Regions from separate parts of the Amnibacterium sp. genome, predicted to be linked through region 1. Evidence: predicted binding sites of a transcription regulator. Region 1 holds the regulator's gene; the other holds the start of a gene.
What was found. The regulator LexA, encoded in region 1, represses DNA repair genes until DNA is damaged. The targets are predictions, from matches to a motif close to TCGAACANNTGTTCGA.

Region 1 (4,795 bases):
TCGAGTCGACGGACCGCTCCGTGGAGGAGATCGCCCGCGATGTCGGATTCGGTCAAGCGTCGGTGCTCCGGCACCGTTTCGCGACGGAGCTCGGCGTGTCGCCGCAGGCCTACCGGCGCCGCTTCGGGCTGGTCCCCGCCTGAGCGCGGCACCGGTGCTGCTCCACCTGCCGTTCACCCCGCCGCTCGACCCCTCGAACCTCTACGGCCATCTCGCGGCGACCGCCGTGCCCGGGGTGGAGGAGTGGCGGGCCGGCGCCTACCGCGCCGCCGTCCGGCTCGCCCACGGCGCCGCGGTGATCGAGGTGGGGCTGCCCACAGCGCACGGCGTGCCCGCGTCGCTCCGGCTCGCCCACCGGAGCGACGAGGCGGAGGCGCTCGCCCGGGTGCGGATCGCCCTCGACCTCGCGCTCGATCCGCACGCGATGCAGGCGGTGCTCGAAGCGGACCCGGTGCTGACTCCGCTCGTCGTCGCGGCTCCGGGCCGGCGCGCGCCCGGGACGCTCGACCCGGAGGCGATGGTCCTCCGAGCGGTGATCGGCCAGCAGGTCTCCACCGCGGCCGCTCGCACGCACACGGCGCGGCTGGTCGCCGCCTTCGGCGAGCCGCTGGAGGCGCCGGACGGCGGCTTGACCCATCTGTTCCCGACCGCGGAGGCGCTCGCGGCCGAGCCGCACCGCCTCACCGAGGTGCTGCGCATGCCCTCGTCCCGCATCCGGACGGTGCTCGGCGTCGCGTCGGCGCTCGCGGACGGGACGGTCGACCTCGCCTCGCCGCCGGACGAGGTCCGCGCCGCGCTGCTCGCCCTGCCGGGCGTGGGGCCGTGGACGGCCGACACGGTGCTGATGCGCGCGCTCCACGTCGACGCGTTCCTGCCCACCGACCTCGGCGTCGTGCAGGCGGCGCGACGGCTCGGGCTCCCGGACGCGCCCCGCCCGCTCGCCGCCCGGGCGGAGTCGTGGCGCCCATACCGGACGCACGCCGTCCAGTACCTCTGGGCGACCGGGGTGCACGCCGTCAACACGCTGCCGGCCTGAGCGGGGTCAGCCGGGCAGGGTCCCGCGCCAGGTGCGGAGTGCCGTCGCCTGGTCGTCCGGGAGCATCGCGCGCGGGAGTCCGCCGAGGTCGCGCGCGTTCACGAGACCGTCGACGGCGATCCCGCGTGCCTCAGACGTCGCGGGCCCTGGTCAGCAGCAGGGCGGGGATCCACGCCGCGGCGACCCAGCAGACGAGCGCGATCAGGGCGCCCCAGAGCGGGATGGCCGTCGGGTCCGGGCCGGCGTACAGCACCCCGCCCGCGGACGAGAGGAGGTACTCGCCCGCCGTGCGCAGCCAATCCGCCCGGGTCAGCGCGGCGGCGAGGTTCACGATCGTCGGCGCGACGAAGAGGAGCGCGGCCAGGATCGTGATGCCCGCGGCCGACGCCCGGACGAGCGCGCCGAGCCCGACGGCGAACACCGCCACGACGGCGAGGTAGGAGGCCCCGCCGAGCAGCGCGCCCACGGTGTCGCCGTCGAAGGCGACGGTGACGCCCTTCGCGCCGAACAGGCCCGCGACCACCCCGAAGCTGCCGAACGTGACGACCAGCCCGAGCACGAACGACCACAGCCCGACGATCACGCCCTTGCCGACCAGCGCGGGCCACCGTGCCGGTACCGCCGTATAGGAGGAGCGGATCTGGAGGGTCGCGTACTCGCCCCCGATCGACAGCACACCGAGCACGCCGACCACGAGCGCGACGAGGCTGAGGCTGACGGAGGCGCCGACGAGCGGCAGATTCGACGGGCCGCCGCTCGGATCGGGTCGCGCGGCGACCCCGAGCAGCACGGAGACGGCCGCGGTCAGCGCGAGCGACACCGCCGTCGTCCAGAAGGTGCTGCGCACGCTGACGAGCTTCAGCCACTCCGACCGGAGCACGCCCCCGGCGGTGACCCCTCTGGTACCGGCCCGGTCGGTCGTGACGACCGCGCTCATGCCCGGCTCCCTTCGGGAACGGCGGACCCGCTCCGGTACTCGACGTCTTCGGCGGTCATCGCGAGGTAGACCTCCTCCAGCGACGACTCGACGGTCGTCAACTGGTGCAGTGGGATGCCGGCGGCGGCCGCCGCCTCGCCGACCGCGGCGGCGTCGATCCCGGCGACGTCGAACAGGTCGTGCTGCCCGTCCGAGACCGTCGCGCCGTGGGACCGGAGCACGGCGGCGAGCTCGGCGCTCCGCGGGGACGCGACACGCACGCTCGAGCCGCCGCCGGCGATGAGCTGGCCGATCGGCATGTCGGCGAGCACCCTGCCGCGGCCGAGGACGATCACGTGGTCGGCGGTCTGCGCCATCTCGCTCATGAGGTGCGAGGACAGCAGCACGGTCCGGCCCTCGGCGGCGAGCTCCCGGACGAACGTCCTGACCCACCGGACGCCGTCCGGATCGAGCCCGTTGACCGGCTCGTCGAGGATCAGCGTCGCCGGGTCGCCGAGCAGCGCCGCGGCGATGCCGAGCCGCTGCCCCATCCCGAGCGAGAACCCGCCGACGCGTTTGCGGGCCACGTCCCGCAACCCGGCGAGATCGATGACCTCGTCGACCCGTTGGTCCGGGATCCCGTGCGTGGCGGCCAGCGCTCTGAGGTGGTTGCGCGCCGTGCGCCCGCGGTGCGCAGCCTTCGCCTCGAGGAGCACCCCGACCTCGTGCAGCGGTGCCGCGTGGTCGCGGTACGGGCGTCCGTTCACGCGAACGGTCCCCGCGGTCGGCGCGTCGAGTCCGACGATCATCCGCATCGTCGTCGACTTGCCGGCGCCGTTGGGGCCGAGGAACCCGGTCACGACTCCCGGCCGGACGTCGAAATCGATCCCTGCCACCGCCGTCTTCGCGCCGTATCGCTTGACCAGCCCTCTCGCCTCGATCACGGGCGCTCCCTCCGGCGCGACCGGCGCGCGCCTCCGACCACCGTAGAGAGGCCGAGGGATCCGTGCCCAGGATCGCGACGGATCTCATCCGGAGGGATGAACCGAGACCCGGGCGCGTCGTCACACGGCGCGGAGGATCGCGACGACCTTTCCCAGCACGACGGCCTCGTCGCCGAGGATCGGCTCGAAGGCCGAGTTGCGGGGCAGCAGCCAGGTGTGGCCGTCGCGCTGCCGGAACACCTTCACCGTCGCCTCGCCGTCGAGCATCGCGGCGACGATCTCGCCGTTGTCCGCGGTCTGCTGCGATCGGACGACGACCCAGTCGCCGTCGCAGATCGCGGCGTCGATCATCGACTCGCCGACGACCTTCAGCATGAAGAGGTCGCCCTTGCCGACCAGCTGGCGAGGGAGGGGGAACACCTCGTCGACCTGCTGCTCCGCGGTGATCGGGATGCCGGCGGCGATGCGGCCGACGAGCGGCACCATCGCCGCATCGCCCACCGGCACGGCATGGGTGTCGGACTCGGCCGAGGCCGACACGGGGACCGGGATGACGACCTCGAGGGCGCGCGGACGCTTCGGGTCGCGGCGGAGGTAGCCGGAGAGCTCGAGCTGCTTGAGCTGGTGGGTGACGCTCGACAGCGACGCCAGTCCCACCGCGTCGCCGATCTCGCGCATGCTCGGCGGGTAGCCGCGTGACGCGACCGAGCGCTGGATCGCCTCGAGGATCGCGTGCTGCTTCGGCGACAGCGACGTCCGCCGTCGGGATCGCGTCCGGCCGGTGGCCTGCTCGTCCGTCATCGGTCCTCCACGCTCCCGCGTCCCCGCGTGACCCCGCATCCGGGAGTCACACCGATGGTATTCGGACCGCGTGCCGGGTGCAAACACGTGTTCGATCGGACGTCCGGCGATGTCGGACCCCCGATCGAAGATCTGCTTGCACGGATTGAGCGCTCGAAGCTATGTTCGATTCGACGGCGATTGCGGAAGGGGAACGCGATGTTCACGGTGCAGAACGACTGGATCGAGTACGAGGCGGCGGAGCCGGCGGCGGTGCAGCTGCGGCCCGTGCCTGCGCGCCGCGCCGCCGTCCGGGGAGGCGCGGCCTGCGCGCATCGGGTGCCCGTGGTGCGTGCGCCGCGCGTCGCCGGCATGCCGCAGGCCGCCGCCGCCCGGTCCGGGCGCGCCCCGGCGCCGCGTCTGCGGCTCACCCGCCGCGGTCAGGTCGTGCTGGTGGTGCTGCCCGCCCTGCTTGCGCTCTCGGGGGCGCTGCTCGCGGCGGCACCGGGGGTCGCCGAGGCGGCGCCGAGGCAGGCGCCGCGCACCGTCGTGGTCGGCAGCGGTGAGACCCTCTGGCGCATCGCCGAGCGCGTCGCGCCGCAGGCGGATCCGCGCGTCACGGTCGCGGCGATCGAGCGGGTGAACCACCTCGGCGGCGCGGGCGTCGACGCGGGAGCCGTGCTCCTCCTGCCCGCCGGGGACTGACCCGGGAGGGGTCCCCGCGCCGTCTGCGAGAATCGTGGGCGTGACCTCGCTCGCGGACCTCCCGCTGCGCGCCGACCTCGTCGGCAGGACCGCCTACGGCGCCCCGCAGCTGCACGTACCGGTGACGCTGAACGTGAACGAGAACACGCATCCGGTGCCGGAGGCGGTGCGCGTCGACATCCTCGAGCGGGTCGCGATCGCGCTCGACGACGTGAACCGATACCCGGACCGGGAGTTCACGGCACTCCGGGAGGCCCTGACGGACTACCTGGGGCACGGCCTCTCGCCGGCGCAGCTGTGGGCCGCGAACGGCTCGAACGAGGTGCTGCAGCAGGTGTTCCAGGCCTTCGGCGGACCCGGACGGACGCTGCTCACCTTCCCGCCGACGTACTCGATGTACCCGAATTACGCCGT
Region 2 (4,795 bases), on a different contig from region 1:
ACGAGGCTCAGGGTGAGCAGCTCGAGCACCACGGCGACGACCGCGATCACCAACCAGAGCACCCAGGTGTAGGCGAACAGGTCGGGGAACATCGGCTCACTCCAGAGGGTGGGACTCGAACCGTAGCATCGAGGCCGCCGAACGGGACCGATATCGTCGGGTTCCGTGAGCGATGCAGCCGACGAATCCGCCCCCATCCGCAACCGTGCCCTGATCACGGGTTCCTCCCGCGGCATCGGTGCGGACACGGCGGTGCTGCTCGCCGGCCGCGGATTCGACGTGGTGATCAACTACCGGGACGAGCGAAAGGTCCGTCGCGCCGAGCAGGTCGTCGAGAAGGTGCGCGCCGCGGGCGGCGAGTCGTTCGCCGTCCGTGCCGACCTCACCGACGGCGAGTCGGTCGAGGAGCTGTTCCGCACGATCGTGCGCGAATGGGGTGGCCTCGACCTGCTCGTGCTGAACGCCTCAGGAGGCATGGAGGCGGGCGCCGCGGAGGACTACGCGCTGCAGCTGAACCGGGACGCCCAGGTGCGGGTGCTCGAGGCCGCCGTGCCGCTGATGGATCCCGGATCGCGCGTCGTGTTCGTCACCAGCCATCAGGCGCACTTCATCCGCACCACGCCGACCATGCCGGAGTACGAGGCGGTCGCCAGGAGCAAGCGTGCGGGCGAGGACGCCCTGCGTGCGCTCATCCCCGGCCTGACGGAGCACGAGATCGGCTTCGTGGTGGTGTCCGGCGACATGATCGAGGGCACCGTGACCGCGCAGCTGCTGAACCGTGCGAACCCGGAAGCGCTCAGCTCGCGGCGGGAGGCGGCGGGGCGCCTCTACAACGTGCAGGAGTTCGCGCAGGAGATCGCCGCGGCGGCGGTCGAACCGATCCCGGAGAACCACACGCGGTTCGTCGGCGACCTGTCGAGCTTCGCGCCCATCCCGGGCGAGCGGCCGTGAAGGAGCGGTCCACCGCACGGCTCGTCGTCGCCGACCCGGAGGACCGGGTGCTGCTGTTCCTCACGTACGGGAAGGACCACGCGGTCCCGCCGCGCTGGATCACTCCCGGCGGCGGGGTCGACCCGGGCGAGGACTTCCAGGCAGCCGGCGTCCGGGAGCTGCGGGAGGAGACGGGACTCGTCGTCGAGACGGTCGGCGAGCCGTTCCACGTCGTCGACTTCGACGTGAACACCGTCTGGCACCCGTACGAGGTCGGCCACTGGGCCTGGTTCTCGATCCGCACCGCGAGGTTCGAGCCGAGCGACGACGGCTGGATGCCGGACGAGCACGAGGACATCGTGGCGTCCCGGTGGTGGACCGCCGACGAGCTGGAGGCCTCGGGGGAGTCCTTCGAGCCGGACGACCTGCCCGAGCTGATCCGGAGGGGGATCGCCCGGCTCTGACGACGAGGAGGATCGGGCGATGCGAGCGCTCCTCCGCGGAGCCGGGGACCTCGGCCGCGGATTCCGGATGTGGGCGAGCAGCCCGCGCCTGATGCTCATCGGCGCGATCCCGGCCCTCGTGGTCGGCGCGCTCTGGATCGCCCTGCTCGTCGCGCTGCTCACCTCGCTCGACGCGATCACGGCGTGGTCGACGGGGTTCGCGGGCGGGTGGCCGGTCCCGCTCCGCACCGCGCTCGAGGTCGCCGTCGGCCTCGGGCTCCAGGTGCTCGTGGGCGTCGTCGGCGCGCTGACCTGCACCGCTGTCGTGCTCACCGTCGGCGACCCGTTCTACGAGCGGATCAGCCGGGACGTCGAGGAGCGGCTCGGTGACGCGCCCCCGGATCGGAAGGAGCCGCTGATCCGCGGCGTGCTCCGCGCGGCGCGCGACGGCGCGCTGCTGCTGCTCGCCTCGCTCGTCGTGGGCGTCGTCGCCTTCCTGCTCGGACTCGTCCCGGTCGCGGGGCCGGTGCTCGGCGGCGTCTTCGGTGCGCTCGCCGGCGGGTGGCTCCTCGCCCTCGAGCTGACGGGCACGCCGTTCGATGCCCGCGGATACCGGCTGGGGGAGCGCCGCCGCGCGCTCGGCGGGGTCCGTCCCCGCGCGCTCGGCTTCGGGATCGCGACGTGGGTGCTGTTCCTGATCCCGTTCGGCGCCGTGATCGTCATGCCCGCGGCGGTCGCCGGCGCGACCGTCCTGACGAGAGCCGCACTCGCCACCGGCGCAGCGGACGTCGCCAGGACCCCGAGGCGTTGACGGGTGGACTCCCGGGCCGAACTCGCGGAGGTGGGGGAAGGGTCGGGTCCACTCGGGCCCTGTGGACAACCCGCTCACCGCCGCGCCGTCGCCGCTACCGTCCGTGCGATGAACGAGACGAAGCACGCCGATCTCGGCGTCGACGCGAACGGCTGCCCCACCGAACGGATCACGGTCGGGGAGCAGACGATCGTGGTGCACTACGACGACATCCCCGATTCGGACATCACGACCGTCCGCGGCCTGCGCTGCACCACGCCGGTCCGCACCGTCATCGACATCGCGGCGGAGCTCGAGCCCGACGAGCTCGAGACCGTGATGCGCGACTGCCTCGACCGCGGGCTGTTCACCCTGGAGGAGATGCGGTCGCGACTCTCCAAGCCGGACATGGCTGGGCGCCCCGGCGCCGACCGCGTCCGGGCGTTCATCGCCGAGCACCGCTGACCGCGGGTGTGCGCAACGCCGTGGCGATCGCTTCCTTCGGCGCGCTCGCCGGTACTGCTGGAGGTGGATCCCCAGGTCAAACGCTGATTCGCACTTGTGTTCGGGTGATTTGACCATTACAATCGCACACATGTTCTCCCGCGGATCCGATGCGGCGCTCTCGCCGATCGAAGCCGCTGCGCGTTCGATCGAGTGGGGGAGAGCCCCTGCCCCGATCGGTGCGGTCGACCTCGCCTCCACCGCGATCGGGGTCGAGGTCCCGCCCTGGGGCCTTCGCGTCCCGAGCACGAAGGACGAGTGGGAGGCGTTCGCCGAGCTCCAGCAGGACCTGCTCGAGGAGCTGGATCGCGACCTGCGCCGGGCCGACGCGAACCGCACCGTCGCACTGCTCGACGCCTTCGAGGCGTCGATGCGCGACCTCGCCGGGCGCTTCGGCGAGCAGTACGGTCGCCGGGACTCGCTGGGGGCGCAGACGTTCCTCCAGTCGACCGGACTCCGCCTGGGCATGTCGCCGCTCCGGGTGGCGCACCTGCTCGACACGGCACTGACGCTCCGGGACCATCTGCCGCAGACCTGGAACACGTATCTCGACGGCGCGGCCACCTGGCGCGCGGTCGACCTCGCGGTGAGCGAGTCGGACGGGCTCGACCCCGAGCACCTCGCCGCCTTCGACGCGAAGGCCGCCGACGCCGTCGTCACCGCGCCCGCCTCGCGGGTGAAGGCGAAGCTGCATGCGATCCGCGAGCGGCTGCAGGACGGCACCGCGGGGGAGCGGGCGAAGCGGACAGCGGCGATGCGGAGCGTCACCGTCGACCACGGGCGCGACAGCGGCGCCTCGATCACGGCGACCGGGCCGGCGATCCCGATCGTCGGATTCGATCAGGCGCTCACCAAGGCCGCGATCGCCGCGAAGCTGCACGAGGGCGAGACCAGGACGGTCGGCCAGCTGCGCTTCGACATCATGATGGATCTGCTGGTCGAGGGCATCAAGGTGGCCGCCGACCCCTCGTGGCGAGACCTGAAGGTCCCCGCACGGAAAGGGGTCGTTCCGGCCCCGATCCTGACCATCCCGGCGCTCGCCGCACTGGGACGCACCACGGAGCAGGCGAAGCTGCACGGGTACGGGCCCGTCGCCGTCGAGGTGGCCAAGGAGCTCGCCGGGTCGGCCACGTCGTTCGTCCGCGTGCTGACCGACCCGTTCACGGGCGTCCGGCTCGCGATGGACGCGACGACGAGGACCCCGCCGGCCGACATGCGCCGCTGGGTGGTCACGCGCGACGAGCTCTGCCGGTTCCCCGGGTGCAACCGCCCGGCACAGCTGTGCGATCTGGATCACGTCCAGGAGTGGCAGGACGCGGGCGTCACCGCGGTGCACAACCTCGTGAGCCCGAGCCGCCCGCACCATCTCGCGAAGTCGGCGGGGCTCTGGCAGGAGGAGCTCCAGCGGAACGGGTCGATCGACTGTGAGGACCCGTGGGGCGGCCGGTTCACCGATCCGGCTCCGGAGCCCGCCGATCCCGCTCCTCCGGAGCTCGTCGAACCGGACGATCCGCCTCTCGGCGATCCACCGGATGTCTGCCCCTTCTGGTCCGATCCAGCACGATGAGCACATGACGAACACGCGCACCGTGATCCTCACCGGAGTCGGCCGACGCCGGGGGATCGCCGCCTCGATCGCCCTCGGCTTGGCCGACGACGGCTGGAACCTCGTCCTCCCGGTCCTGCCGGCCTACGACGCCCAGTTGGGCATCGGCGGCGGCGCCGACGAGATCGAGGCGATCGCCGCCGCGGCGACGAGTAGGGGAGCGGCGGTCCGGGCGATCGAGGCCGACCTCGCCGACCCCGCAGCCGTGGTGGCGATCCTCGAGGCCGCCGACGCGCTGGGGGAGCCCGCCGCGCTCGTCCTCTCGCACAGCATCGACATCGAGAGCTCGATCCTGACCACGACCGTCGAGAACTGGGATCGGCACTTCGCGGTGAACGCGCGCGCGGCCTGGCTGCTCGTCAAGGGCATCGCGGAGCGGCTGCCGGAGACGCCGACGACGCAGGTCCGAGCCCGGGTCATCGCGTTGACGAGCGACCACGCGGCGCACAACCTCCCGTACGGCGCGAGCAAGGGCGCGCTCGACAGGACGGTGCTGGCCGCGGCGGTGGAACTCGGTGGCCG

Region 2: a site for LexA is predicted at 2,717-2,732, ahead of ACTHLI_RS01790 (DUF222 domain-containing protein). Genes of this name have one in related genera too.

What each region holds. Positions count from the first base shown of each region.
Region 1 is NZ_JBQCGC010000105.1:109,850-114,644, forward strand. Features, by position in the region: gene ACTHLI_RS15100 (GlxA family transcriptional regulator) at 1-143, shown strand, start outside; gene ACTHLI_RS15105 (DNA-3-methyladenine glycosylase family protein) at 155-1,036, shown strand; gene ACTHLI_RS15110 (hypothetical protein) at 1,167-1,973, opposite strand; gene ACTHLI_RS15115 (ABC transporter ATP-binding protein) at 1,970-2,896, opposite strand; gene lexA (transcriptional repressor LexA) at 3,017-3,697, opposite strand; gene ACTHLI_RS15125 (LysM peptidoglycan-binding domain-containing protein) at 3,896-4,381, shown strand; gene ACTHLI_RS15130 (histidinol-phosphate transaminase) at 4,422-4,795, shown strand, end outside.
Region 2 is NZ_JBQCGC010000011.1:77,465-82,259, forward strand. Features, by position in the region: gene ACTHLI_RS01765 (NfeD family protein) at 1-92, opposite strand, end outside; gene ACTHLI_RS01770 (SDR family oxidoreductase) at 166-951, shown strand; gene ACTHLI_RS01775 (NUDIX hydrolase) at 948-1,394, shown strand; gene ACTHLI_RS01780 (EI24 domain-containing protein) at 1,414-2,184, shown strand; gene ACTHLI_RS01785 (hypothetical protein) at 2,293-2,628, shown strand; gene ACTHLI_RS01790 (DUF222 domain-containing protein) at 2,759-4,234, shown strand; gene ACTHLI_RS01795 (SDR family oxidoreductase) at 4,239-4,795, shown strand, end outside.